Regions from separate parts of the Arthrobacter sp. ok909 genome, predicted to be linked through region 3. Evidence: riboswitches for the same ligand, from Rfam matches in the RefSeq annotation. Region 3 holds a riboswitch; each other region holds the start of a gene.
The links. Region 3 has a riboswitch for thiamine pyrophosphate ahead of BLR03_RS14290 (bifunctional hydroxymethylpyrimidine kinase/phosphomethylpyrimidine kinase). Riboswitches for the same ligand answer to the same signal wherever they lie in the genome.
Positions count from the first base shown of each region.

Region 1: it holds a riboswitch for thiamine pyrophosphate, as region 3 does, so the genes downstream of both, thiC (phosphomethylpyrimidine synthase ThiC) here and BLR03_RS14290 (bifunctional hydroxymethylpyrimidine kinase/phosphomethylpyrimidine kinase) in region 3, are expected to answer to the same signal.
Region 2: it holds a riboswitch for thiamine pyrophosphate, as region 3 does, so the genes downstream of both, thiO (glycine oxidase ThiO) here and BLR03_RS14290 (bifunctional hydroxymethylpyrimidine kinase/phosphomethylpyrimidine kinase) in region 3, are expected to answer to the same signal.
Region 4: it holds a riboswitch for thiamine pyrophosphate, as region 3 does, so the genes downstream of both, BLR03_RS15950 (ECF transporter S component) here and BLR03_RS14290 (bifunctional hydroxymethylpyrimidine kinase/phosphomethylpyrimidine kinase) in region 3, are expected to answer to the same signal.

Region 1 is NZ_FNJS01000040.1:16,040-23,104, reverse strand. Features, by position in the region: gene trmD (tRNA (guanosine(37)-N1)-methyltransferase TrmD) at 1-296, opposite strand, end outside; gene rimM (ribosome maturation factor RimM) at 297-884, opposite strand; gene BLR03_RS21250 (RNA-binding protein) at 1,005-1,247, opposite strand; gene rpsP (30S ribosomal protein S16) at 1,249-1,674, opposite strand; gene BLR03_RS21240 (hypothetical protein) at 1,861-2,298, opposite strand; gene BLR03_RS21235 (VOC family protein) at 2,623-3,498, opposite strand; gene BLR03_RS21230 (amidohydrolase family protein) at 3,582-4,667, opposite strand; TPP riboswitch at 4,747-4,854, shown strand; gene thiC (phosphomethylpyrimidine synthase ThiC) at 4,851-6,683, shown strand; gene BLR03_RS21220 (hypothetical protein) at 6,801-7,065, opposite strand, start outside.
Region 2 is NZ_FNJS01000002.1:89,673-96,737, forward strand. Features, by position in the region: gene BLR03_RS02645 (DEAD/DEAH box helicase) at 1-449, opposite strand, end outside; gene BLR03_RS02650 (RNB domain-containing ribonuclease) at 754-2,253, opposite strand; gene BLR03_RS02655 (ferritin-like fold-containing protein) at 2,295-2,966, shown strand; gene thiE (thiamine phosphate synthase) at 3,001-3,708, opposite strand; TPP riboswitch at 3,735-3,855, shown strand; gene thiO (glycine oxidase ThiO) at 3,849-5,180, shown strand; gene thiS (sulfur carrier protein ThiS) at 5,177-5,413, shown strand; gene BLR03_RS02675 (thiazole synthase) at 5,419-6,243, shown strand; gene BLR03_RS02680 (hypothetical protein) at 6,391-6,624, shown strand; gene BLR03_RS02685 (hypothetical protein) at 6,886-7,065, opposite strand, start outside.
Region 3 is NZ_FNJS01000017.1:39,347-46,411, reverse strand. Features, by position in the region: gene BLR03_RS14300 (vitamin K epoxide reductase family protein) at 1-53, opposite strand, end outside; gene BLR03_RS14295 (Rne/Rng family ribonuclease) at 528-3,704, shown strand; TPP riboswitch at 3,850-3,947, shown strand; gene BLR03_RS14290 (bifunctional hydroxymethylpyrimidine kinase/phosphomethylpyrimidine kinase) at 3,930-5,567, shown strand; gene rplU (50S ribosomal protein L21) at 5,924-6,232, shown strand; gene rpmA (50S ribosomal protein L27) at 6,294-6,557, shown strand; gene obgE (GTPase ObgE) at 6,674-7,065, shown strand, end outside.
Region 4 is NZ_FNJS01000021.1:20,423-27,487, reverse strand. Features, by position in the region: gene BLR03_RS15985 (Na+/H+ antiporter subunit E) at 1-488, shown strand, start outside; gene BLR03_RS15980 (MrpF/PhaF family protein) at 485-763, shown strand; gene mnhG (monovalent cation/H(+) antiporter subunit G) at 753-1,163, shown strand; gene BLR03_RS15970 (ion transporter) at 1,239-2,009, shown strand; gene BLR03_RS15965 (DUF4235 domain-containing protein) at 2,033-2,296, opposite strand; gene BLR03_RS15960 (hypothetical protein) at 2,680-3,159, shown strand; gene BLR03_RS15955 (heme-degrading domain-containing protein) at 3,156-3,701, opposite strand; TPP riboswitch at 3,888-4,031, shown strand; gene BLR03_RS15950 (ECF transporter S component) at 4,098-4,745, shown strand; gene BLR03_RS15945 (ABC transporter ATP-binding protein) at 4,802-6,403, shown strand; gene BLR03_RS15940 (energy-coupling factor transporter transmembrane component T family protein) at 6,400-7,065, shown strand, end outside.

The sequences.
Region 1 (7,065 bases), on a different contig from region 3:
GAGGGGACGATCAGCACCGGTTTGCGGGCATCCCCGGAATCCCCGGCACCCGCAGCGTCGCCGGCACGGTCGGCCGCGACGGCGGTGAGGGCCTGCGCCCAGGGTTCGGCCTTCATGACCATCCCGGCGCCGCCACCGTAAGGCGTGTCGTCGACGGTGCGGTGCCGGTCGGTCGTGAAGTCCCGCAGGTCATGGACCTGCAGGTCCAGCAGGCCGTCCTGACGGGCCTTGCCGATCAGGGACAGGTCCAGCGGTGCCAGATACTCCGGGAAGATGCTGACGACGTCGATTCTCATCTACGCGTTGCTCCCGGCCTCGGTGCCGCGTTCTCCAGCCGGTTGGTTCCCGGCGGCCGGCTCGTCAGCGGACTCGTCCGTGTTGACCTCGAAGAGTCCGGGCGGCGGAGTGACCACCACGTATTTGTCCCCCACGTTGACCTCGGGCACGATCTGCTCGACGAACGGGACCAGGACTTCCTGGCCCTCGGCCGTCGTGACCACCAGCAGGTCCTGGACGGGCATCGTGTGCAGTCCGGAGACCTTGCCCACCACGTTGCCGCTCACCCGGACGTCCAGGCCCACGAGCTCGTGCTCGTACCAGCCTTCATCGTCGTCGTCGGCGCCGATGTCTTCGGTCTCGATGAACAGCTTGGCGCCGCGCAGGGTCTCGGCCTGATTGCGGGTCTCGATCTCGTCGAAGGCCAGCAGCAGGATGTCCTTGTTCCAGCGGGCGCTGAACACCGTCAACGGCCCGGATGAGGCGGGTTCCACAATGAACTGCGTACCGGGGACAAAGCGGTCGCCGGGCGCATCGGTGAGCACCTGGACGGTCACTTCGCCGCGGATGCCGTGGGGTTTGCCGATTCGTGCGACCTGGAGCTGCATCTGTTCCTCTGTTCGGGGTGGGTCGGGGCTGGTCGGGGTTGGTTGGCGCGGAAAACAGTCCGGCCCCTCCACCATTATCTGGTGAAGGGGCCGGGCTAAAGACAAGTAATGCTGAACGCGTTAGCGGCGGCGGTCCGTGTCGACGACGTCGACCCTGACCGGCTCGCCGTCCGCCAGCGCCGCAACCACAGTGCGCAGTGCGCGTGCGGTCCGGCCCTGCCGGCCGATCACCCGTCCGAGGTCGTCCTGATGAACGCGCACCTCGAGGGTTTCCCCGCGGCGGTTGTTCTTCGCACTGACCTTGACGTCCTCGGGGCTGTCAACAATCCCGCGGACCAGGTGTTCGAGCGCTTCTGCCAGCAATCTACTCAGCCTCGGTGGTCTCTGCTTCGGCGGCGTCGGCGGGAGCCTCGGCAGCTTCGTCCTTCTTGGCCTTCTTGGTGATGGCTTCCGGGATGATCACGGAACCCTTTTCCGGCGTAACGAAGGCAGCCTTGGGAGCCTTCGTCTTCAAGGTTCCCTCCTGGCCCGGGAGACCCTTGAACTTCTGCCAGTCACCGGTGATCTTGAGGATCGCGGCAACCTGCTCGGACGGCTGTGCGCCGACGCCGAGCCAGTACTGGGCACGGTCCGTGTCGACCTCGATGTACGAGGGCTCTTCGGTCGGGTGGTACTTGCCGATCTCTTCGATGGCACGGCCATCACGCTTGGAGCGTGCGTCCATGACGACGATGCGGTAGTACGGTGCGCGCATCTTACCGAAGCGCTTAAGGCGAATCTTTACGGCCACTTTTGTGGTCACTCCTGTTTCTGAAACGGGGTCGAGCCCGGCGTTCTGCACCCGTGGGGCGGGCCGTACTAGGGGGTTCTAAAGGACAGGATCCGGACGCGGAGAGAGGGGCCACGCAGATCGAGTACCTGTTCATTGTGCCAGATGACCGGCAGGATTTCGACTTGACACGGCCCGGCCGTCCGGTCAGGACGTCCAGACGTAGAGTCCGGACTTGGTGGCGGGGTCGATTCCGGCGGCCAGTTCGGCGATCCGGCGCACATAAGCCCGGGCCTGGTCCGAACCGAAGGGCGTGTCCTCCTCGGCGGCCCAGTTGGCCGCAACGTCCTCGAGGACGTCGCCCTCCCCCTCGGTTTCGTAGCTGAGCAATTCCGCGAGCGTCCGGACCATGGCGGAGGGGACGCCGAGCAGGGAGTCGCTGGCCACGTCCACCATCGCCAGTTCGTAGTCCGCGCCCGGAGCGTGGACGGCCACTCCGGCGAGGTCGCCGAGCCGTTCGACCTCAAAGTCGCTGATGTCCGGGATGCGCACGGCGTCCGGGGCGGCCGCGCCGCCGGCTTCGAGCGCGCCGGCGCGTTTGAGGGCGGCGTCGTGGGTGGACACAAAGATTTCGGTGAATCCCATGCAGCTAGTCCTTAGATGTCTGGCGGCGCTTGGCCGCTGTTTTTGGCGTCGCCTCAGCCTAATCGCTTCAGCGCAGCGGCGCCCCGGGGGACATGCCCCACCCTGACTGTGACCAGTGGACATGCTCTCCCACGGTCATTACCTTTCGCGGACATGCCCTCCCCTGACCGCGAGCAATTGACATATGGCCGCTATGTCCATTCCCGGCCGCGACCGATGGACATGTCCACCGCTCCTGTCAGTGAACAGTGTGCATGTCCAGCGGGGAGTTGTGCACGCTGGACATGCACAGCGAACAGCGTGTGCTCAGCGAACAGCGTGCTCTTAGCGCACGGCGACGCGGATGCGGTTGCGCCACGGGTCCTCGAAGCGCAGCTCGGCGCCGGTGTGGTGCGAGTCGACGCCGGCCACCTTAAGGCGGTCGGCCAGGGAACCGACGTCGTCACCCGAGGGCACTTCGATGAGCACCTCGCCCAGGCCCAGCGTGTCGCGCCGGGGGCCGGCGCCGCGGCTGTTCCAGACGTTCATGGCCATGTGGTGGTGGTAGCCGCCGGCCGAGACGAACAGTGCCTGGCCATGCCAGCCCGCGGTCTTTTCGAAGCCCAGTGTGCCGACATAGAACTCATGCGCCGCGTGGACGTCGCCCACCTGCAGATGGACGTGTCCGACGCCGGCGGCCGCCTCGCGCTGGCCGCTCAGGGACTCTTCGGTCAGGTGCTGTTGCAGGTAGCGCTGCGGCGGCAGGGCCAGGCTGTCCATGACGACGTTCTTGCCTTCCCAGGACCAGTCCTGCCGCGGCCGGTCCCAGTACAGCTCGATGCCGTTGCCTTCGGGGTCGTTGAAGTAGAAGGCCTCGCTGACGAGGTGGTCCGCGCTGCCGGTGAAGGACTGGGGGTCGTACTGGGCTGTGCTGGCAACGGTGGCCGCCAGGGACTGCTGGTCCTCGAAGAGGAGGGCGGTGTGGAAGAGCCCGGCTTCGCCGCGGGAGGGCAGGTTCAAGCCCGGGGCGGGGGCCAGATGGACCAGGGGCTTCTGCCGGCGGCCAAGGTAGAGTCCGCCGTCCTGTTCGGCCACGATGTCCAGGCCGAGGGCGCGCTGGTAGTAGTCGGTCATGAGCTTCATGTCGCCGACCTTGAGCATCACGGTGCCCATGGTGAGTGTGGCAGGAAGGAGATCCTGGGTGCTGGCTTCTGCGGTCATTGAAACTCTCCGGGGGTTCGGTGGCCACCGGCGCTTCGGTGACCTTGGCATAGTATTAAATTACTTGAAGCTTCAATTTATTCCTAACGGGTGGGCAGGCCCCGCAGGACAATATGCTTCAGCCCGGCAAGGGTCCCGAGGTCCTGCCGGGGGTCCTTAGCGCACACCAGTACGTCGGCGCTGGCCCCTTCGGTGATGCCGTCCGCGCCGAGCCAGGTCCGCGCGGACCAGCTGGCAGCGCCGAGGGCAGCCGCGGCAGGCAGCCCGGCGGCGTGCAGGGCCCAGATCTCGTCCACGATCCGGCCGTGCCTGATCACGCTGCCGGCATCGGTGCCGGCATAGATGGCCACCCCGGCCTCGTGGGCTTCCAGGATCCGCTCCGCCCGCCTCTCCCACAGCGAGCGCATGTGCGCGGCGTAGCGGGGGAACTTGGCTTCCGCCTGGGCGGCGATGTCCGGGAAGGTGGCGATGTTGATCAGGGTGGGGACGATCGGCACGCCCTGCTCCACGAAGCGCGGGAGGTGCCGCGGCAGCAGCCCGGTGCCGTGCTCGATGCAGTCGATCCCGGCGTCGAGCATGTCATCCAGGGTGTCCTCGGCGAAGCAGTGGGCGGTGACGCGGGCCCCTTCATCGTGCGCGGCCTGGACGGCATCCTTGAGGCTTCCGGCGGGAAAACTGGCGGCGAGGTCGCCGCCGGCGTCGCGGTCGATCCAGTCCCCCACGAGCTTGACCCAGCCGTCGCCGGCACGGGCCTGCTTCCGCACGGCCTCGACCAGGCCGTCCGGTTCCACCTCGACGGCGAAGCCGCGCAGGTAGCGCCGGGTGCGGGCGATGTGCCGGCCGGCACGGATGATCCGTGGAAGGTCCGGGCGCTGCTGGAGCCAGCGGGTGTCGTGGACAGCGCCGGCGTCGCGGACCAGGAGCGTCCCGGCGTCGCGGTCCGTGACGGCCTGGGACTCCGCGGTGTCCTCGGCAACGTCTCCGCCGGGGCCGAGGCCGATGTGGCAGTGTGCGTCCACCAGCCCGGGAATGACCCAGCCATCCAGCACGCGCTCCGGCGCGGCGGCGGGCCGGTGGAACGTGAGCCGGCCGTCGACGGACCAGAGGCCGTGGCGTACCGTGTCCGGCCCGGTAAGGATGGGGCCGCTGAATTCGATGATGCCGGTCATGGCATCAAGGGTAGTCCCCATGTCGCCGCGCCGGCCGCGTCACACTGGACAGCCGTCCGGCGGCGCGTGGTAGCTTCATCTACGACCACACGGGTGCCCCTGCAGGGGCTGAGATCGGGCTGACGCGGCCTGCGACCGTTGAACCTGTCCGGGTAATGCCGGCGAAGGAAGTGAGTATTTTCCGTGAATACGCAAATTGCACAGCACAGCCCTATCCAAAACCAGTCCGGCCAAAACCTGCCTGCCGACTCCGAGGCTGCCGCGACGCAGTCACTGAAGTCCCACTCGCTGGCCTTCACGACGGACCCGGAGCACGGCATCCGCGTCCCGGTGACCGAGATCGCGCTGGAACCCTCGCCGGGAGGCGTCGAGAACCCTCCATTCCGGGTCTACCGCACGGCCGGCCCGGGCAGCGATCCGGTGGTGGGGCTCGCCCCGTTCCGCAGCGGCTGGATCGCCGGGCGGGGTGACACGGAGCCGTACCGCGGTCGGGAACGCAATCTGCTCGACGACGGCAGGTCCGCGGTGCGCCGCGGTGCCGCCTCCGCGGAATGGCGGGGCGCCCCGCCAGAGCCCCGCCGCGCCGTCGAGGGCCGGACGGTCACCCAGATGCATTACGCGCGGCAGGGCATCGTGACACCGGAGATGCGGTTCGTTGCGCTGCGCGAGAACTGCGATGTGGAGCTGGTCCGCAGCGAGGTGGCAGCGGGCCGGGCCATTATTCCCAGCAACATCAACCACCCGGAGTCCGAGCCGATGATCATCGGCAAGGCGTTCCTGGTGAAAATCAACGCCAACATCGGCAATTCCGCGGTGACCAGCTCCATCGCCGAGGAAGTGGACAAACTTCAGTGGGCTACCCAGTGGGGTGCGGACACGGTGATGGACCTCTCCACCGGGGACGATATCCACACCACGCGCGAATGGATCATCCGCAACTCCCCCGTCCCGATCGGAACGGTCCCGATCTACCAGGCGCTGGAGAAGGTCAACGGCGAGGCCAACGCCCTGACCTGGGAGATCTTCCGGGACACCGTGATCGAACAGTGCGAGCAGGGGGTGGACTACATGACCATCCATGCCGGGGTGCTGCTGCGCTACGTCCCCCTGACGGCCAACCGGGTCACCGGGATCGTGTCCCGCGGCGGTTCCATCATGGCCGGCTGGTGCCTGGCTCACCATCAGGAGAACTTCCTCTATACCCACTTCGACGAGCTCTGCGAAATCTTCGCCAAGTACGACGTCTCGTTCTCCCTCGGCGACGGGCTGCGGCCCGGCGCGACGGCGGACGCCAACGACGCCGCGCAGTTCGCCGAACTCGACACACTGGCCGAGCTCACCCAGCGGGCCTGGGAGTTCGATGTGCAGGTCATGGTGGAGGGCCCGGGACACGTGCCGTTCCACCTTGTTCGGGAGAACGTGGAGCGCCAGCAGGAGCTCTGCAAGGGCGCCCCCTTCTACACGCTGGGGCCGCTGGTCACGGACATCGCACCCGGCTATGACCACATCACCTCGGCGATCGGCGCCACGGAGATTGCCCGTTATGGCACCGCGATGCTCTGCTACGTCACGCCCAAGGAACACTTGGGGCTGCCGAACAAGGACGACGTGAAGACCGGCGTGATCACGTACAAGATCGCGGCCCACGCGGCCGACCTCGCCAAGGGCCACCCCGGAGCGCACGAACGCGACGACGCCCTGTCCAAGGCGCGGTTTGAGTTCCGCTGGCGGGACCAGTTCGCGCTGTCCCTGGATCCGGTGACCGCCGAGTCCTTCCACGATGAGACGCTCCCCGCGGAACCGGCCAAGACGGCGCACTTCTGCTCGATGTGCGGGCCCAAGTTCTGCTCCATGCGGATCAGCCAGGACATCCGGGACGAATATGGTTCCGCCGACTCGCAGGCGGCACTGGCGCAGATGGCCGCCGGGATGCGGGAGAAGAGCAACGAATTCCTGGCAGCGGGCGGCAAGGTCTACCTGCCCGAGCCGACCGTGGGCGTACAGGCCTCGGCCTAGTCCACGGTCCGGGGCGCCTGCCCTGCCGGGCGGGCGCCTCGGACGGCCATGGGACGCCCCTGATGAGGCATTAACCGGAGGCGACGGAGGGCGGTCCGACCGCGCGAGCCGTCGCTCTCAGGACGTCGGCGCCGGCGTCGGTGCCGGATTCGGCGTCGGCGTCCGTGCCGGATTCGCGGCGATGTTCCTGTAGAGCTCGGAGTTGAGCGTCGTGTGGCCGCGGTCGTCGGTGACGTAGACCTCGAAGGTGAAGGTGCTTGCGTCGTGGTCGAGCGCGAATTCGATCGTGGGGTTCTTTGCGGAAATCGTCCCTTCCGAGACGATTCGGCCATACTTCTGCTCCGGGGGACTGAGGTCTGTGCCGCGCTGCGCAGGGTCTCGG
Region 2 (7,065 bases), on a different contig from region 3:
TAAATGGTGGCGATACGGGCGTTGCGCTTCTTGGCCGCGTTCTCAAGGTCCTTGGCGACCTGGACGGCGAGTTCGCGGGTGGGCACGATCACCAGGGCCTGCGGGGCGCCGGGCACGGCCAGCTTGTCGAAGCCGGCGTCGTCGCGGCCAACGACGCGCTGCAGCGCCGGGATGCCGAAGCCGAGGGTTTTGCCCGTGCCGGTCTTGGCCTGGCCGATGATGTCATGCCCGGCCAGGGCGACCGGCAGCGTCATTGCCTGGATCGGGAAGGGGTGGGTGATGCCGGCGTCGGCCAAGGACTCGACAATGTCCGCGCGGACGTTGTAATCGGCGAACGTCTTTTCGGCAATCTCGTGCGGCTTTTCGTCCGAAATGATGGTTTCTTCGGGCTCGATGGTCTCCGTGCCCGACTCATCGGTCAGAAGCTGGTGCGTGTGCAATTCACTCACAGGTGAGTTTCCTTATTCATTTTGGGCTGCGCTGCTTGCTCAACGGGGCCGGCCGTGGCCGTTCCGGAGCACGCTCAGGCGCGCAAGCAAATCCAGTGGAAGCCGATCGCGGGCTATCTAAATGCTGGCACTGGGGACCAGCGGGTGTATCTCAAGATCGCGTAGGGGCGGGCTTGTTGAATTCGAAAATCATGGAAATCAACGACCGGGCATCCATATCTACCTCTCCAGTCTAGCTGTACGAGGCCCGGATCCTCGACTGGAGCCGCGATCGCGCCGTGGAGTGGACCGGGGCGGCGGTCCGTCAGCCGACCAGCTCCAGCCGGATTTCGCGTGTGGCGATGTCCGAGGACACCACCCGGACCCGGACCTGGGTGCCCGGTTCGAGCTCGCCGGGGCACCGTGCAGTCACCGCGGGCTCGGCGATCTGCACGATTCCGGACGGCCCGTTCCCGTTGCCGTTGGACTTGCCGCCGTTCCCGTTGCTGGTGCCGCTGACGCTGGCGCTTTTTGCCGGTTTCGAGCCGGAGATCACGACGGCGTCGAACTCCTGGCCGACGTGGTTGACGAGCAGCGCTGCTTCCACGGTGTCCAGTGCGAGCCGCTCCAGTCGTGCGGCCAGCTGGTCCGAAGTGGCCATGATGGCGGGGAGGGACGGCAGGGCTTCCCGGGCCCAGGACGGAACCTCGGTGCCGTTGCTCAGGGCCTCGCAGATCACCAGCACGAAGCGGTCGATCAGCCGCCGCAGCGGCGCGGTGGAGTGGGCGTAGGCCGCGCCGATGGCGGACTGCACGGCGGCCTGCGGCACTGTACCGTCGAAGGGCGTGTAGCCGGCCCCGCGGAAGAGCATGCCGGCCGAGTGCACAATGGCCAGCTGCCGGGGATCCGTGGGGTCGAGGGTCCGCAGGTACTCGCCGTAGGGCGTTTCGCCGTCCCAGGGCTTGCCGAGAGCGTGGGTCTGGCGGTGGAAGTGCCGCAGCGACGCCTCGTCCGGGGCTGGCATGGTGCGCAGGATGCCGACCTTGCCCCGAAGCATCAGCCCGGCCGCCGCCATCCCGGTCATGAGGGAAATCTGGGCGTTCCAGTCCTCCACCGGAAGCGGCGGGGCCGCCACGATCCGGTAGCCGCCGTCGCGCAGTTGCTGGATCTCCTGTTCCGGCATGTTCAGGCTCGCGCCGCCGCGGAGGCGTTCCAGCTCCACGCGCTTGATGCCCACTTCCTTCAGCAGCTGCAGCATGGGCGTTGCGGTGCCGGCGTCGAGCTCCGCCTGGACACCCTTGTAGCTGAGCTTCGCGCGGCTGCGGACCTGGGCCCGGCGCACCAGCACCGAGGTCACCTCCGCCGCGCCGTCGAGTTCGAACTCCCAGACAAATGCCGCGCACAGCTGCCCGGCGAGCAGGCTACCGGCAGCCTCGCTGATGACCTCCGGATGCAGCGGGATCCGCCCGTCCGGGGTGTAGAAGGTCTGGCCGCGGCGGCGGGTCTCGGCGTCGAGCGCCCCTCCCGGAGCGACGAAGGACGGGACATCGGCGATGGCGTAAAGCACGTTGTAGCCCTCGCCGTTGCGCTCGATGAACAGCGCCTGGTCGAGGTCGGTGGAGGACGCCGGATCGATCGTCACGAACTCGACATGGGTGAAGTCCAGGTCCGGCAGCTTGTGCTCGGCCACCGCCGCCTGCGCGTCACGCAGCACGTCCTCGGGGAACGGACCGGGCAGTTCCAGCGTGGTGCGCAACGCCTTGAGAGCCCCGGCAAGCTGGTTCTGCTGCTCGTGGATACTCGGGGTCAGGCGATGATGGGACACGAAAATCAGGTTAGCCCGATTTCCGCTATTAGTCTTGGATTATGAGCCCAACCCCGGACGATCCTGCCCGCTACAACAGCTTCCTCACGGATCTGCTGGGAGTGATGGCGTACGGCGAGCTTTCGGCCTTCGAGCGGCTGTCCTCGGACGCCCGCTATTCACCCACGCTGCATGACCGTGCGGTGCTGGGCAGGATCGCGGTGGTCGAGTTCCAGCACTACGAACTCGTCCGGGCCAGGCTCGAGGCCATGGGCCTGGACACGGAGGCCGCCATGCTGCCGTTCCAGCCGTCCGTGGACCACTTCCATGAGCGCACGCGCCCGGCGGACTGGTACGAATCCCTCATGAAGGCCTACGTGATCGACACCGTCTCCGCGGACTTCTACCGTGCCGTCGCCCGGCATGTCGACGCCGCGACGGGGGAACTGATCGAGCAGATCCAGTCCGCCGAGGAGGCCACGGCCGTGCTGCAGGAGCGGCTCAAGGCGGCCCTGGCCGATGACCCGCGGCTGGCGTCGCGCCTGGCGCTGTGGGCCAGGCGCCTGCTGGGCGAGGCACTGACCCAGGCCCAGCGGGTCAGTCTCGAACACGCTTTCCTCGGCGGGCTCTCAGGCTTGGACGAGGCCGGCGCCAGGGAACTGGTCAGGGCTCTGACGGCTGAACTCGCCACAAACCACTCGCGCCGGATGGCCGCGCTGGGACTCGCGGGGTAGCACCGCCTCCGGGCGGAAATCCGAACGATCCTGTTCAGGAATCGGCAGCGTCCAGCGCCGCCAGCAGTGCGCCGGCTGCGTGGGCCGGATCATCGGCGTCGGTGATTGCCCTGACCACGACGATCCGGCGGGCACCGGCGTCGACGACCTGCTCAACATTGCCGAGGTCGATGCCGCCGATCGCGAACCACGGCAACAGGCTTTCGACCCGGCCGTCGACCTTGCCGGTTCCCTCCCCATCCGCCCGGCCGGTCGCCTGGGCGGCGTAACGCACCAGGTCGAGGCCGACGGCGGCGCGTCCAGGTTTGGTGGGAGTGGCCCACACGGGTCCCACGCAGAAGTAGTCGAGTCCTTTGCGGCCGGGGGAGGATGCAATGGCGGCGTCCACCTGCTCCGGACTGTGGGTGGACAATCCGACCACGGTGTTCTTGCCGAGGAGGCCGCGGGCGGCGTCGAGCGAAATATCCTTCTGCCCGATGTGGAACACCGGAGACCCGGACAAGGAGGCGATGTCCGCCCGGTCATTGACGGCCCAGAGCCGTCCGTGCCGCTGCGCTGCGGCGTGCAGGACCTCCAGGAGTTCCAGTTCCTCGGCCGCCTCAAGCGACTTGTCGCGCAACTGGATGATGTCCACCCCGCCGGCGAATGCGGCGTCCACAAAGTCCTCGAAGTCGCCGCGGTCCTGCCGGGCGTCGGTGCACAAGTAGAGGCGGGCGGTGGTGTGGAGGGAGTCCTGGCTCATGACACCAGCCTAGTTCCTCTAAACTGGGCGCATACCGCGGGAGCCCGCAGCAGCCACGTCATCGCTGCACGGCTGAGAGGGCGTCAGAGCCGACCGCTTGACCTGATCCGGCTAGTACCGGCGTAGGGAAGGAATTTTTTATGGATGCAAAAGCCAGCCGTGAAGCCGAAGCCGCAGATGACGCCGCTTCCCGGGTTTGTGACACGGACCCCGGTTTCGCAGAGGACCTCACCGTTGACGTTGCGGTGATCGGCGGCGGGGTGATCGGCCACGGCATCGCGTTCGAGGCCAGCCGTGCGGGCCGGTCCGTGGTGGTGATCGATGACGCGCCCGGCAGCGGGGCCAGTTGGGCCGCCGCCGGAATGCTGGCCCCCGTCAGCGAACTGCACTACCAGGAAGAACAGCTCCTGGAACTGATGCTTGAGTCCTCCCGGCTGTGGCCCGCCTTCGTGGCCGGGATCGATGCCGGTCCGGGGATCGACAGCCGGGCCGGTGCCGCCGCCGGACCGGGATCCCGGGCAGCGTCCGGTACCGGTTACCTGACGACGCCGACCCTCGCAGTCGGTGCCGATGCGGCGGACCGGCGCGCGCTCGCGGACCTGAGGGAAGTCCAGCAGGCCTCCGGCCTCACCGTGGAGCCCCTGACCGTGCGTGAGGCCCGTGGTCGGGAGCCTTTGCTCAGCCCCGGCATCTCGTGCGCTTTCGATATCCCGGCCGACCACCAAGTGGACCCCCGCATGCTGATTGCCCGGCTCACCAGCCTGCTCGGCGCGGAGGGCCGCTGCCGTTTCGTCCGTCGGCGCGCGGTGGGGCTGCTGTGGGAGGACGGACGCGTCGCCGGTGTCCGGCTCGCGGGCGGCGGTTCCGTGCGGGCCGCCGAAACCGTGGTCGCCAACGGGCTCGGCGCCGCCAACCTTGACGGGCTGCCCGCCGGACTGCAACTCCCGCTGCGGCCGGTCTACGGCGACATCCTTCGGCTCCGCGTGCCCGCGCATCTGCAACCACTGCTTACGGCCACCGTGCGTGGCATGGTGCGCGGGGTGCCGGTGTACATCGTCCCGCGGCAGGACGGCACTGTGGTGATCGGCGCCACCCAGCGCGAAGACGGCCCGTCGGATCCGCATGCTGTTTCCGCCGGCGGCGTCTACCAGCTGCTCCGTGACGCCCAGCAGCTGGTGCCCGCTGTAGCCGAGCTGGAACTGCTCGAAGCCACGGCGCGCGCCCGCCCCGGCACACCGGACAACGCCCCGATGCTGGGGCGGGTCTCGCGCCCGCAAGGCGGGGACGTCCCGGGCCTCATCATCGCCACGGGATTCTTCCGGCACGGCGTCCTGCTGACCCCGGCAGCCGCCGTCGTCTGTCGTCAACTCATGGACGGTACGCCGGACCCGCGCTGGGCCGGGTTCCGCCCCGACCGTTTCTCCCGCACCCCGGATGCGTCCGGGGACAGCCCCAACAAGGAAGCAGCATGAACATCAGACTCAACGGAACGGAGCAGAGCGTCGCCGACGGCGCCTCCGTCAGCACACTCGTCAGCCAGCTCACGGGCCGGAGCATCGGCCCCGACGGCCGGGCTGCCGACGGGCAGAAGCTCGGTGTCGCGGTGGCCCGCAACTCTGAAGTGGTGCCCCGCAGCCAGTGGCACGCCACCGCGCTCGCCGACGGCGACGACGTCGAACTTGTTACGGCAGTCCAGGGAGGATGACCAGCATGAACGAAACGACTCTTGCAGGATCGCCGGCCCTGCCGGCTGCCGGGGCCCTCGCCGATCCGTTCGTGGTGGACGGCGTGACGCTCGGATCCCGGCTCATCATGGGCACCGGCGGTGCGCCGAGCCTGGACGGGCTGGGCGCAGCGCTTTTGGCCTCCGGGACGGAACTCACCACCGTGGCGATGCGCCGCTATTCACCGGCGGAAACGGGATCGCTGTTCCAGCTGCTCGTGGACCACAACATCCGCGTACTGCCGAACACTGCCGGTTGCTTCACCGCCAAGGACGCCGTACTCACGGCCGAACTGGCCCGCGAGGCGCTGGAGACGGACTGGGTCAAGCTCGAAGTCATTGCCGACGAGCACACCCTGCTGCCGGACGCAGTCGAACTCGTGGACGCAACTGAGCAGCTCGTGGCCCGCGGCTTCAAGGTCTTCGCCTACACCAACGATGACCCCGTGCTGGCCCTGCGGCTCGAAAACCTCGGGGCGACGGCGGTGATGCCGCTGGGCGCCCCGATCGGCACCGGCCTGGGCATCCTGAACCCCCACAACATCGAACTGATCGTCTCGCGGGCGTCCGTGCCCGTGGTGCTCGACGCCGGAATCGGCACGGCCTCGGACGCGGCCCTGGCGATGGAACTTGGCTGCGACGCTGTGCTGCTGGCCACGGCCGTGACCCGTGCCCAGAATCCCGCGCTCATGGGGGAGGCCTTTAAGCATGCCGTCATCGCCGGCAGGCTGGCGAAAGCGGCCGGCAGGATCCCGCGGCGCGAGCACGCGCTGGCGTCGTCGGCGATGGAAGGCCGGGCCGAGTTCCTGTAACGCCCGCGTTCCTCTTTCGGTCGCTGGCGCGGCCGGCTGTCGGGGTCCAGTGCTGTCCGTCGCCGGGCCCCGGCCATCCCTGTCCCTGTTCGCCTACGACGATGCTCCTACGGTCGTCAATTCCCGTGCGGGGTGTAAGGTGACGTCGTGCTCGCGATCAAGCTGACGGTGCAGATAGGTTGGATCTGCCTCGCGATCGTGAGCTTGGCCATCCTCGTGTTTGGTGTCGTGGTCGCGGTCGTTCCGATGGGTGGGGACGCTGCCTTGTATCGTGCGGACGGTCTCGCCTCGACCGGACTCGGCCTTTTCGGGGCGTTGATCGGGCTCGTGCTCCCTGTACGCATCTTCTTCCCACCGCGTCGCAGCCCAGCAGGCTCCTGAGTTCTGCCCTTGCGAGGGACTCCCGGCGCTGTGGCGGGTCAGACCGTTGGAACCCCACCCGCTGCCCAGCCGGACTTAAGCTTCATCCCCGCGCGCGGGCCCCCGACGCCGACGTCGCCTCAACGCAACATGGCCACGCACCCTAATGGGCACGTGGTCACGTTTGCGCGGGGGAACCGGCTGTGCCGGCCTAACGAGAACGGACACGGCCGGACTCGCCCGAGAGCGGGCCCCGTCCTGCTCGCTGCCGGCGAGGACCCGCTAAAGCTTCAGGATGGCGGTGAGACGCTCGGTGTCGTGCCGGGTCCGGGTCCTGCCGAGGTACACCACGGCCGCGACGGAGGCTGCGGCACCCAGGATCAGCGGCAGGATCCACGGAATCCAGGTCAGGCCCGGCTGGTAGCCGAACCCGGCCGCCATGAAGATGATCCAGCTCAGCAT
Region 3 (7,065 bases):
GAGCCCGGTTGGTGCGCGGTCGCGTCACCGGCAGTGCTGGAGATGCTGGGCATGGAATATGGGTCCTTTTGATCGGGTGCTTCTGGCCCCGATTGTAGCGCCGCGGGCTGGACGGCGCCGGGAAACGCCCCTGTCTGTCCCGTCGCGGCCCGCAGCCGGGGGCACTTCCGGCCTTGCCTAAGCCAGCTTTGACGGCTCTTGTGAGACAATGATCGTGGCTGGAACCCGATCCACATCCGGATTCCGGTCCGGCGATTTTGTTTCAAGACCGCCAATGATGAGCAGGGAGCTGCGGATCCTCTGATTCCAGCTGTCCCGCAATGCCATTGGACGGCACCTGGTTGTGGCATGTAGGTCAACGGGTTCCAAAACAATCTCGCCGGCCCTCCAGGGCTGCCGCACCCCACTGCCGGTGCGAACCTGAGGGTATCCAATTGACTTCTGTCAATGCCTGCGGGTGTTGACGCATATTTGCCCCAACGGGCGCCGAATGTGGCGGCGCATCAGGGGCAGGAGTGTCGCCACATATGGATAATGATCAGGTTGTAGCCGGTAACGAAGAACTAGTTGTTGCCGAGGAAACGCAGGAAATGGCCGCAAGTGCGGAAGCAGAGGCTCCGGTAGCGCCGAAGAGGGCCGTCCGGACCCGCCGCAAGGCACCCGTCGCGAAGGTCGACCCTGCGGCGGCCGCCGAAGCTGTGGCCGAAGCCGCGGCCTTGGCCGCAGCAACCGCCTCGGATGAGCCGCTCGCCGCCGCCGAACGGGTCGCGGCCCCCGAACCCAAGGCAAAAGCACCCGCACGGCGCACCCGTGCCCGCAAGCCGGTTGCCGCGCCGGAGCCCCTGCCGGCCTTCGCCGACGAACCCGAAGCTAACGCCGCCGCCGCGGAAGCTCCCGCCGAAGCAGCACAATCAACAGAGTCCGCCGTTGCGGAAAAGCCGGTCCGGCGCCGCGCCAGCCGCGCCAGCCGCGCTAAGGCCGCTCCGAAGGTCGACGAGGTCCCCGCAGTAGCTGCGGCGGAAGAAGAAATCGAAGAAGCAACCGAAGAAGCGGCGGCCGCACCCGCCGAAACACAGGCACAGGCTGCACAGCCCGTCACGGCAGATGAGCAGCCGGCGGAAAGCCCTGCCGCATCGCTCTTCTTGGAACCGGGTGCCCTCACCTCCGTGATCTTCCAGGCCCCGGATCTCAGCACCGTGGTGCGTCCGGCCCCGGCGGCCGCGGCAGCGGAGCCCGAGGACGAAGAAGGCGACGAGGACGAGGACGCCGGCAGCCGCCGTCGCCGCCGCAGCCGTGGCCGCCGCGGACGCACCCGCACGTCCGCCGAGTCCGACACCGAGGTTGAAGGCACCGAGGAAGAGGGCGAGGAGGGCCAGGAGGGGACGCTCGAGGACGGCGTGACCTCGCGCCGCCGGCGCCGCCGCCGCCGCGGTGACCAGGACCTGGAACTGACCGGCGGGGGAGACGACGATCCGCCCAACACCGTGACCCGCGTGCGCGCGCCGCGGGCCATCAGCGAAGCCCCGGTCAACAACCGCGTCACCTCGGTCAAGGGTTCCACCCGCCTCGAGGCCAAGAAGCAGCGCCGCCGCGAATCCCGCGACACCGGCCGCCGCCGCACCGTGATCACCGAAGCCGAGTTCCTGGCCCGCCGTGAATCCGTAGACCGGCAGATGATCGTCCGCCAGCGCGACGACAGAATCCAGATCGCCGTCCTCGAAGACGGTGTCCTGGCCGAGCACTTCGTCTCCAAGACCCAGCAGGACTCCCTGATCGGCAACGTCTACCTGGGCAAGGTCCAGAACGTGCTGCCCTCCATGGAAGCTGCCTTCGTGGACATCGGACGCGGCCGCAACGCCGTCCTGTACGCCGGCGAAGTGAACTGGGACGCCGTCAACCTCGAAGGCAAGCAGCGCCGGATCGAAAACGCGCTCAAGTCCGGCGACTCCGTCCTGGTCCAGGTCACCAAGGACCCCGTCGGCCACAAGGGCGCCCGGCTCACCAGCCAGATCTCGCTGCCCGGACGCTACCTGGTGTACGTGCCCGGCGGCTCCATGACCGGCATCTCCCGCAAGCTGCCCGACGTCGAACGCAACCGCCTCAAGCGGATCCTCAAGGACCGCCTGCCCGAAGACGCGGGCGTCATTGTCCGCACCGCGGCCGAAGGGGCGTCCGAGGAAGAGCTGACGCACGACATCAACCGGCTCCGCGCGCAGTGGGAAGGCATCGAGAGCCAGTCGACCTCGACGAAGATCCTCGCCCCCGAGCTGCTCTACGGCGAACCTGACCTCACCATCAAGGTGGTCCGCGACGTCTTCAACGAGGACTTCTCCAAGCTGATCGTCTCCGGCGAGGAAGCCTGGGACACCATCGAGGCCTATGTGACCTACGTGGCGCCGGACCTCGTGGGCCGGCTCGAGAAGTGGACCAAGGACACGGACATCTTCGCTGCCTGGCGCATTGACGAGCAGATCCACAAGGCCCTGGACCGGAAGGTCTTCCTGCCCTCCGGCGGGTCCCTCGTGATCGACCGCACCGAGGCCATGACCGTGGTGGACGTCAACACCGGCAAGTTCACCGGCTCCGGCGGCAACCTCGAAGAAACCGTCACCAAGAACAACCTGGAAGCGGCCGAGGAAGTCGTCCGTCAGCTGCGGCTGCGCGACATCGGCGGCATCATCGTGATCGACTTCATCGACATGGTGCTCGAATCCAACCGCGACCTCGTGCTCCGCCGCATGGTGGAGTGCCTGGGCCGGGACCGCACCAAGCACCAGGTGGCGGAGGTGACCTCGCTGGGCCTCGTGCAGATGACCCGCAAGCGGATGGGTACCGGGCTGCTGGAAGTCTTCGGCGAACAGTGTGAAGCGTGCGCGGGCCGCGGCATCGTCACCCATGACGAACCCGTCGAGCACCGCCGGGCCAACACAGTCGCGGCCGAGCACTACGTCCCGCGAGCCGAGGCCCAGCCTGCCGCCCGCACCGAACGCAAGAGCCGTCGCCGCGGCCGGGGCCAGGGCCCGGAGTCCGCTCCGTCCGCACCGGCCGCCGTCCACGCCGAGCCCACCGAGGCCGAGCGCCACGCCAAGGCTGAAGCCACCCGTGCCGCGCTGGCGAACATCGCCGCCGCGGCCCACGCCGCGCACCTGCACGACGGGGAAGCGGCCGCTGCCAGCGAAGCCGGGGCCCGCCAGGCCGCCGTCGACGCCGTCACGAAGCTTGCCGCCACGGAAGAGGCGGCCGGCCGTCCCGCGGCTGTGCTGACGTTCGGCGGTGAGCAGGTGGCCCTGCCGTTCGTCGAGCACGCCGAGGGAACACCGGAGCCGTCCCTGACGCTGGACCTGCTGACCGAGGCCTTCGCCAACCTGGGCGAGGCTGAGGCCCAGGCCGGCGAGCAGGCGGCCGCCCAGGCCCGGCACGAGCCTCAGGCCACGGCCGCACCCGAGCCTGCGCGCGCCGAGGCGCCGGCTTCACGGACAGCGGAGACCGGAACGCCGCGCGGCCGCCGCGGGCGCCGCAACCGGAGTGCCAGCCGCGCCCAGGGTGCGGCCAACGAGACCTCCGTGGAGCACCGCGAGGCAACACGGCCGGCCGCGGCCGGCTCGGTTCACGAGGCCAAGGCACCCGCCGTGGCCAGGCCGGCCATCCCGGTCGGCAACGAGCCGATCATTCTCGGGGTTGGCGTGCCGGCATCGGAGCTGTAGTCCTCCACGGCTGATCCCTTCCACCACTGGTCGGGCTGTTGTGTAGATTGCGGGTTTGGGCCGGAGCGGGCGTAATAATACGTCCGCTCCGGCCCGGGCCCGCTTCGCCGTTAACAGGGCGGCGCCGGGTTAGCGGCTAGGCTTGACCACTGACACGGGGTGCCGCGCATCGGGCCGGCTGAGATCCAGACCCGTTGAACCTGTCCGGTTAGCACCGGCGAAGGGATGTCTGACTTGTCCGCAACAGTGAATCCGTCTGAATTTCCGCCCGACGCTTTTCTGCCTCCCAATTTTCTGCCCTCCGCGCCGTCTGCGCCGCTGCGCATTCCCCGGGTGCTGGCCATCGCCGGCTCGGACCCGTCCGGCGGTGCAGGGATCCAGGCGGACTTGAAGAGCATCGCGGCGAACGGCGGCTACGGCATGGCCGCCATCACGGCCCTGACGGCGCAAAACACCCAGGGCGTGCGCGCCGTCCACGTTCCTCCGGCAGAGTTCCTCACGGCGCAGCTGGACGCCATCAGCGACGACATCGGCATCGACGCCGTGAAGATCGGCATGCTCGGTGACGCCGCGGTGATCGACGCCGTCCGCAGCTGGCTGGACAAGGTGCGACCCGCCGTCGTGGTCCTGGACCCGGTCATGGTGGCCACCAGCGGCGACCGGCTCCTGAAGGAATCCGCCGAGGCCGCACTGCAGGCGCTCCTGCCGCTGGCGGACCTCATCACGCCGAATCTTGCCGAGCTCGCCATTCTGCTCAAGGAACCCGTCGCGGCAGACTGGGCGGAGGCCCTGGCGCAGGGCAAGCGCCTGGCCGCCCTGACCGGCACCACCGTCCTGGTCAAGGGCGGACACCTCCCCGCTGGGGATAGTGGCGGGGATAGTGCCGGGGACGGCTGCCCGGATGCGCTGGTCAATACCGTAGGGCTGCTGGGGCAGGAGGCCGTGGTGGTGCCGGGGGAGCGGATCGCCACCCGCAACAGCCACGGCACCGGCTGCTCCCTGTCCTCGGCCATGGCCACGGTGCAGGCACGGGTGGGGGACTGGGAAGCCGCACTGCGGGAGGTCAAGCCGTGGCTGCTGGGCGCGCTTCGCGAAGCCTCGGCCCTGGACGTCGGCACCGGCAACGGCCCGGTCCATCACTTCCATCACGTGCAGGACCGCACGAGCGCTCAGCACAGCCAGTACAGTCAGGGGCCGGCGGAGAGCCCCGCGGAGGGCGAGTTCGCCGCGGCCCTGCGCGACGGCGCCGCGGCCGATCTCGACGCCATCTATGCCCTGGACTTTATCCGCGGACTTGCCGACGGCACCCTGCCCGAGCACGAGTTCGCCTATTACCTGGCCCAGGACGCCATTTACCTCAACGGCTACTCCCGGGTCCTGGCCCGCGCCGCCGCCCTGGCACCCACCGAGGCCGAACAGCTTTTCTGGGCCCGCTCGGCGCAGACCTGCCTTGAGGTCGAGTCCGAGCTCCACCGCTCCTGGCTTAGCACCCGCCCGGCGGCGGCCGGCCTGGGCCCGGTCACGAAGTCCTACGTGGACCACCTGCTGGCCGCCTCCGTCTCCGGCAGCTACGGCGTGCTCGTGGCGGCAGCCCTGCCATGCTTCTGGCTCTACGCCGAAGTCGGGGCCACCCTGCACCGGGAATTCCTGGCCGGCGGCGCCCCCGCGGCGCACCCTTACGCCGACTGGCTGCGGACGTACGCCGATGAGGACTTTGCCGCCGCGACCCGGCAAGCGATTGCGTACACCGATGCGGCGGCCCGGCAGGCCTCCGCCGGCGAACGGGAGGCCATGGCCCTGGCCTTCCGGCAGTCCTCACGCTACGAAGTGCACTTCTTCGACGCGCCGAGGCTGCACGCCTGACCCAACCCGCCCCGCACACCCGCTAGGATGGTGGGGCACGGTTCCGGAAGTCGTTGCGGCAACACTGCGTAAAAACGCAGTGGCGCCTATCACGGACTACCCGCCGGAACCAGCCTCATTTGCGGCCGAAGGCAAAATTAGCGTATTCTAGATCTTCGGTGCTTACGCCAACACTTGGGTTATGACCCTGAGAACTATCCGCTTGGAATTCCACGTGGATTTGTTCCGGGGGTAGCTCATGGGTTCCCCCGGGGAATCCACCGGCGTTGAGGCACAGCGTGAGCCGGTCCAAACAATTTGGCCCCAGGTTCCGCACGCAAATCTAGTAATAAACGTCGAGAGAAGTGAGTTCCCCAGTGGTGTACGCGATTGTCCGCGCAGGCGGCCGCCAAGAGAAGGTTTCCGTTGGAGACTTCGTTACCCTGAACCGCGTCCCCGGTGGAGCCGGCAGCACCTTTGAGTTGCCCGCACTGCTCCTGGTGGACGGTGACAAGGTCACGTCTGCTGCTGCGGACCTGGCCAAGGTAACGGTTACGGCTGAGATCCTCGAAGACCTTCGTGGTCCGAAGATCGTCATCCAGAAGTTCAAGAACAAGACCGGTTACAAGAAGCGCCAGGGCCACCGTCAGGAATTGACCAAGGTCAAGATCACCGGTATCAAGTAACTCTTCGTTACTGTTCAGGTTCCAGCAGATTCCCCAGAATTTTTGAAGGCAGGCATTTCAAATGGCACATAAAAAAGGCGCGAGTTCCACTCGCAACGGTCGTGACTCCAACGCCCAGTACCTCGGCGTGAAGCGCTTCGGTGGCCAGGTAGTTTCCGCAGGCGAAATCATCGTCCGCCAGCGCGGCACCCACTTCCACCCGGGCGCCGGCGTCGGCCGCGGCGGGGACGACACCCTGTTCGCCCTGACCCCCGGTGCTGTCGAGTTCGGCACCCGCCGTGGTCGTCGCGTTGTGAACATCGTGGCTGCTGCAGCTGCAGAGTAACAACAAGTTCTAAATCGGTGGGGCGGGCCATTAGGTCCGCTCCACCGGTGTTTTAACCGCATTACAATCAACTTGGGCCTTTTTGGGGTCCGGGGAACAGCACTGAGGAGATCCACGTGGCTAGCTTTGTAGACCGGGTAGTACTGCACGTATCCGGCGGTACCGGCGGTCACGGCTGTGTCTCCGTTCACCGCGAGAAGTTCAAGCCCCTCGGCGGTCCCGACGGCGGCAACGGCGGCAATGGCGGCGACGTCATCCTGCGCGTCGACCCGCAGACCACCACGCTCCTGGACTACCACCACGCCCCCCACCGGCACGCCACCAACGGCGGTCCCGGCATGGGTGACTGGCGTGGCGGCAAGAACGGCGAGACCCTCATTCTTCCGGTTCCCGAGGGAACCGTCGTTAAGTCCAAAACCGGCGAAGTCCTCGCCGACCTCGTAGGCGAAGGCGCCGAGTACATCGCGGCGGCCGGCGGCATCGGAGGACTGGGCAACGCCGCGCTGTC
Region 4 (7,065 bases), on a different contig from region 3:
TTGTCTGGGGTGCCCTGTGGCAGAACTTCAGCCCCGGCAACCTCCTCTTCGGCGCCCTCATCGCTGTGGTTGTGGCGCGGGTTTTCTACCTGCCCCCGGTGGAACTCGGCGGCCGCTTCAACGTGCTCCGCGCCGTCCCCTTCGCCATCGTCTTCCTCGGGAAAGTCGTCGCGGCCAGCTTCCAGGTCCTCTACCTCGCCGTGGTCCGCGGCCCGGACGTGGTCAGCGCAATCGTCGCCGTGCCGCTGCGGAGCCATTCGGACGTCCTGGTGACGGCCACCGGGCACGTGATCTCGCTGATTCCCGGATCCCTCGTGGTGGAGGTGGACAGGTCCACGTCCACCCTTTACATCCACGGCATCAACGTCCGCAACGCCCAGGACGCGGCCAAGCTGCGCAAGGAAGTCCGCGACACCGAGGCCGGGCTGATCCGGATCATGGGGACCAAAGCGGAACTGTCCGCCCTTGCCCAGGAGGCCGCCGCATGATGCAGATCGTCCTGACGGTGACAGCCGTCGTACTTTCCCTGGCGGCTGCGGGGGCGATCATCCGGATCGCGCGGGGCCCGTCGCTGCTGGACCGGGTGCTGGCAGCCGACGTGCTCCTGGCCATCTTCGGTGCGGCCCTGTGCATCGACATGGCCGTCAACCGGCACCTGAACAACCTGATGCTGCTGGTGGCGATTTCCCTCATCGGGTTCGTCGGCTCGGTCACCGTGGCCCGGTTCGTGGCCGACAGGAAGGAGAACGTCCGTGAATCCTGAAACAGTGATCGACGCCGTCTCTGCCGTCTTCATGGTGGTCGGCGCCCTGATGTCCCTCGGCGCGGCCGTCGGCCTGCTGCGGTTCCCGGACCTCATGAGCAGGATGCACGCCGCCACCAAACCGCAGGTCCTGGGCCTGTTCCTGCTCCTGGCGGCCCTTGGCCTGCAGATGCGCACCTGGTGGGTGTGGCCCGTCCTGGTGGTGGCCTGGCTCTTCCAGCTGCTCACCGTCCCCGTATCAGCCCACATGGTGGGGCGGGCCGGCTACCGCACCAAGCACCTGCACCCGGAACTGCTGAGCGCCGACGAACTCGAGGCCGTCGTTCAGAAGGCGGCCCAGCAGGCGGCCCGGCAGGCGGCGGACCAGCACGGAACGGACGACGGCGAGGCCCGCCGTTGAGCGTGGGGCGACCCACGCTGGGCCCCGGAGAAAGAAGTGTCGGCTACGCAGCCGCTTACGTGCCAGAATCCTCACATGACCAAGGAACGCAGTGAACTGAAGAGCATCGGATATGAGATCTTCATCGGTATCCTTTCGATCCTGTCGATCATCAATCTCGTGCTCTTGTATGTTGTGCAGGATAAGTCGCTCGACACCGTGCTCACGGTGATGAACGCCGTTTTCAGCGTGATCTTCCTTGCCGACTTCATGTACCGGGTCGTCACCGCGCCATCGCCGGGCGCCTATGTCTTCAAGCACTTCGGCTGGGCCGATCTCTTGGCCAGCATGCCTTTCGAACAATTCAAGATCCTGCGCATCTTCCGGCTGATCCGGGTGTACCGCCTGCTCCGCGATGTCGGCATCGGCACGATCGGCCGCGCGCTGAGCAAGGATCGGGCCGGCAGCTCCTTGTACATACTGCTGCTCATGGGCGTTTTCGTGCTGGAATTCGGAAGCCTCTCGATACTCCGCGTCGAGCAGGGCGCCCCGGGGGCCAACATCACGACTACCTCGGGCGCCATCTGGTACACGATCGTCACGATCTCGACAGTTGGATACGGCGACCAGTATCCGGTCACCGATGCGGGCCGTACCATCGGGGCAGGCATCATCGTCATCGGCGTCGGCATCTTCGGCACATTCACCGGTTACCTGGCCAACTTCTTCCTGTCTCCCAAGAAGAAGGAGCCGGAGCCCGTTGAGTCGGCCGACACCAGCGCAACGGTCGAAGGACTCCGCCTGCGCCTCGAAGAGTCCGAAGCCAAGCTCACCGAGATCAGAAAGCTGCTCGTCGATCCGAGCTAGTGAACGTCATTGAAACGCCCTGGTTAGACGATGTCCTGGGTCTTGGCGAAGCGGGTGATCGCGCGCTGGGTGCCGCGGTTGGCGAGCACCTGGATGACGGCGCTGACCGAGGCAGAGATCAGGGCGAAGGTCAGGGCCGTGCGCAGCGTAGTGGGGACGTCGTCGTCGTGGCCCTTGGGCGGCTTGTTGCCGGTGGCCTTCTCCCAGACGGTGTCAACGACCTTGGTGCCGACATAACCGGCCAGCAGGCTGACGCCGGCGCCGAGCAGTTTGATGACGAGGCTCATTCTTCGTAACTCCTTGGGAGAGGAAACAGGGCTGCCCCTAGCCTAGCGTTCCTTGCCCGGGCATCCAGACAGGGCCAACGCCCCTGTTTGACGGCGCCCGCCGGACGTACTTTCGAGCATGAAACAGCCCCAGACCCAACCGCTCGGCCATGCCCGGGGCGCCGCGGCGGACAGCCAGAGCTGGCGGCAGCTCTACTTTTGGGCCGCGATCTCCGCCGTCGCGTTCGTGGCAGTGGTTCTGGACGCCGTTGCCCCACCACCGATCCACGGGGGCGCCGAAACCCTCGAGTTCATCGCCCGGCACAAGGCCGTCTACGTCGTCGAACAACTCCTGTGGACCGTGCCCCTTCATTCTTCCGGTTCTGGTATTCGGGACCCTCTTCGTGGCACTCTCCCCGCTCAACAAGAGCCTGGCCCTCATGGCCACGGTGATCGGCGCCCTGCCGTGGGCGCTGTTCCTGGCCGTTCCGGTCACGAGCCGCGGATCGATGATCCTGGTCAATCTCAGTGACAGCTACGCGAACGCGATCAGCACCGCCGGGGCCGATGCCCGGCTCCGCTATGCCGCCGCGGCGGAGGCGGTGATCGCCGAGAACAACACGCCCGCCGCCGTCGGCGCCCTGTCCGCGCTCGGCATCCTGCTGATCTCGCTGACCATGCTCAAGGGCGTGCTGCCCCGCGCGGTGGCCTGGCTCGGGGTGGCCGCGGGCGCGGTTGGCGTGGTGGCGGAGGCACTCCGTTTCGCCGTTCCGGAGCTCTACCTGGTGTACGGCATCCTGATGTGGGCCTGGTTCACGGCAGTGGGGATTGCGCTGATCCGGCTGTCCCGGAGGACGCCGCGCGCGGGCGGCGCCGCCGCCTAAGCTCCCGGGGTGAGGACCGTCCGTAAAGCCTCGACCACGAGGTCGTGGTCCGCCTTCTGCGGCAGCCCGGAGACAGTCACGACGGCCACGGCCCCGGTGCCGCGCACGTAGATGGGGAACGCTCCGCCGTGGGCGGCGAACTCCATCTGATCGAACCAGGCGTTCTCCTCGATCCTTCCGCCGGCAGCGCGGGCCCGGAGGCCCACCAGCAGGGACGGGACCTCATAGCGCTGTGCCGTGCGCTTCTTGGCGTTGATCCAGCGTTCGTTGTCCGGGGTGGCGCCGTCCAGCGCCGCGTGGAAGAGCACCTGCTCCCCCTTGGTGATGTCGACGGCGATGGGTAGCGAGCGTTGCCTGCCCAGCTCAACCAGGAGCAGCCCGAGGTCCAGGGCATTGTCCTTGCTGAACGACGAGAACTGGAGCGCATCCATTTCGGCCAGCACACGGCCGATGAGCGCCGCCAGGGAACCGTGCGGTTGCGGCTCGCTCGAGTCCGGGTCGTACTCGGCGGAGGGATCGGGTGTGGCCGGTGTGTGCGTCAAAATGGTCCAGCTTTCCGGTGGGCGACAAGGCCGCCCGCTCGCGGGTCCGGGGGCCGACAGGTCGACTCTACCAAGCGGTTCTTCCCGGCTGCGGGGAGCGCCTGGGCCAGGCCCCGGATTGTGACAGCACACCACTGAAAACCCGGGCCGTTCGGGTGTAAACTGAGCCAGCCCACAAGGGCGAAAAAATTACGACAGGGGAGCGCCGCCGTCGGGTATCGCCGGAATAGTCCGGGGAAACCAGTGGTGGGCGCTGAGAGTGCGGACAGCCGCAGACCCTCGAACCTGATCCGGTTAGTACCGGCGCAAGGGAGTCGAGTTCTCAGGGTGCGCGGAGGGCGGCGGAAGCCGAGGCCGGCCGTAGCACCCTCCCCTCCTGTTCCTCAGGAGGACGACATGACAGATATTTCAGCACAGCATGGTTCCAGCAGCCGTTCATCGGCCCGGCGCACCTACAACTGGCGTGTGGTGGACATCGTGGTGGCCGCCCTGATCGCCGTCGCCGGGGGCGTCATCTTCTGGGCCTGGGATCAGGGCGCGAACCTGATTTCCACCCCCGTCAACGCCATCTACCCGCCGCTCAGCGGACTCTACGCCGGCGGATGGATGATCCCGGCAGTGCTCGGCATGCTCATCATCCGCAAGCCCGGTGCAGCCCTCTTCTGCGAGACGGTGGCGGCCACGGGCGAGCTCATCATGGGCTCGCAGTACGGCACCACGGTCCTGATCTCCGGGGTCCTGCAGGGCCTCGGCGCGGAACTGGTGTTCGCGGCCTTCCTCTACAAGAAGTTCAACCTCCCGGTGTCCCTGCTGGCCGGAGCCGGCGCGGGCCTCTTCTGCGGCCTGAACGACTCCTTCCTGCCGTGGGGCTGGAACATTGCCTACGAAGCCGGCGACAAGCTCGCCTACATCGTCTTCACCACCATCTCCGGCGCCGTGATCGCCGGCGGACTGTCCTGGCTCGCCACCCGCGGACTGGCCAAGACCGGCGTGCTGGGCTCCTTTGCCTCCCGCAAAGCCGCCACGGAGCCTGTCTTCTCCTGAACCACGTTCCTGAACCCCACTCCGGAACGGCCCTCTTGGAATTGCACAGGCGACTCATGACATCTTCACCAGGCGTCCGCCCGGCCGCCGTCACGGCCCGCGGCTGGGGCTGGCGGCACGCCGGAAGGCCCCGGCCCGCGGTCAGCGGACTTGACCTGGACATCCAGCCGGGGGAGCGCGTGCTCCTGCTGGGCCCGTCCGGCGCCGGCAAATCAACTCTGCTACATGCGCTGGCGGGTGTGCTCGGAGACGGCGCGGCGGGAGAGGCCGGCGACGCCGAAGAATCCGACGAGACCGGCAGCCTGCTGATCGACGGCGCTGCGCCCCGGGCGCAGCGCGGCCGCGCCGGGCTCGTGCAGCAGGACCCGGAAACCCAGGTGGTGCTCTCGCGCCTCGGCGACGACGTCGCCTTCGGCGCCGAAAACCTCTCCGTCCCGGCCGGGGAGATCTGGCCGCGGGTGCGCGAGGCGCTCGACGACGTCGGGCTGGGCAGGCTGCCGCTGAACCACCCGACATCGGCGCTGTCCGGCGGCCAAAAGCAGCGCCTGGCGCTCGCCGGGATCCTCGCGATGCGGCCGGGGTTGCTGCTGCTCGACGAGCCAACCGCCAACCTGGATCCCGCCGGCGTTCTGGAAGTCCGCGATGCCGTTGGCCGCTGCCTGGACAAGACCGGCGCCACCCTGGTGGTGGTGGAGCACCGGGTGGCGGTCTGGAAGGACCTCGTGGACCGGATCGTGGTGCTGCAGCCCGGGTCCGCCACGGACTCCGCGGTCCTGATTGACGGGCCGCCGGACCAGGTCCTGGCCGAGGCGCGGGACATGCTCATCGGTGCGGGCGTCTGGGTGCCCGGCTACGTGCCCGCAACACGCACCCGGACCGCCCCGGCCTCCGGGCACCTCCTGCTCTCGTCGAACGCCCTCGCGGTGTCCCGCGAGCGGCCGCGGCGGGCCGGACTGCGCGAGGGTTTCCGCACGATTGCGCCGCGCCCCGTGCAATCCGGGATCACGGCCCGGGTCCGCGCCGGAGAGGCCCTGACCATCACCGGGCAGAACGGTTCGGGGAAGTCGACCCTGGCACTGACGCTCGCCGGCCTCCTGCGCCCCGTGGCGGGAACGGTCTCTGCCACGACGGAACTCAGTGGTTGCGCCAATGGTCGCGTAGGCGATGGCGCCGGGACCGACCCATACCGGTGGAAAGCCCAGCAACTGATCGCCAGGATCGGGACCGTGTTCCAGGAACCCGAGCACCAGTTCGTCACCGGCAGGGTCCACGACGAACTCATGTTCGGGCCCCGCCACCTCGGCTACGGCGAGGACCGTGTGGACGAGCTCCTGGAGCGGCTGCGGCTGACGGAGCTCGTGGACGCCAACCCCTACACGCTCTCGGGCGGCGAGAAACGGCGCCTCTCGGTGGCCACCGTGCTGGCGGCGCACCCGCAGGTACTGGTCCTGGACGAGCCCACGTTCGGCCAGGACGCAAACACATGGGCCGAGCTTGCCTCGTTCCTCTCTGAACTTCTCGACGCCGGCACCGCCGTCGTCTCCGTGACGCACGACGCCGAATTCAGCGCCGTCCTTGGCGGCACCGAACTGCGCCTCCACGGCCGGGACACCGCCGCCGGCCCGGACCGGGAGCTGCCGGAGGCGGCCGCATCATGAGGGATGAACTGAGCGTACGCGGCAACCATGCGCTGCTGACCCGCGCCAACCCCCTCGCGAAGTTCACGGCGGTCACCATGGTCACCCTGGTGCTGGCGCTGTCCATCGACTGGGTCTCGGCGTCGGTGGCGCTGGCCTTCGAACTGATGCTCTTGCCGCTGGCCGGGCTGACCGTTGCCCTGCTGTGGCAGCGCGGCTGGCCGCTGATCCTCGCGGCGGCGCTCGGCGGCTGGAGCACCGCCATCCTGGCGCACGACGCCGGAGCCGTCCTGTTCGACGCCGGGATCTGGTCCATCAGCGCCGGCTCCCTGCAGCTCGGGATCAGCTTCATGCTCCGCGGGCTCGCGATCGCCCTGCCCGCGGTGCTGCTGATGAGCTGCACCGACCCCACGGACCTTGCCGACGCACTGGCCCAGAACGCGAAACTGCCGCACCGGTTCGTCCTGGGCACCTTGGCCGCCATGCGGCTCGTGGGGATCATGGCCGAGCAATGGCAGACCATCGGGATGGCCCGGCGCGCCCGCGGCGTGGGCTCAAGCGGCAACCCCTACCAGCGCTTCCGCGCCACCATGGGCCAAAGCTTCGGCTTGCTGGTGCAGGCGATCCGGAGCGCCTCCCGGCTCGCGGTGACCATGGAGGCCCGCGGGTTCGGCGGCGCGGCG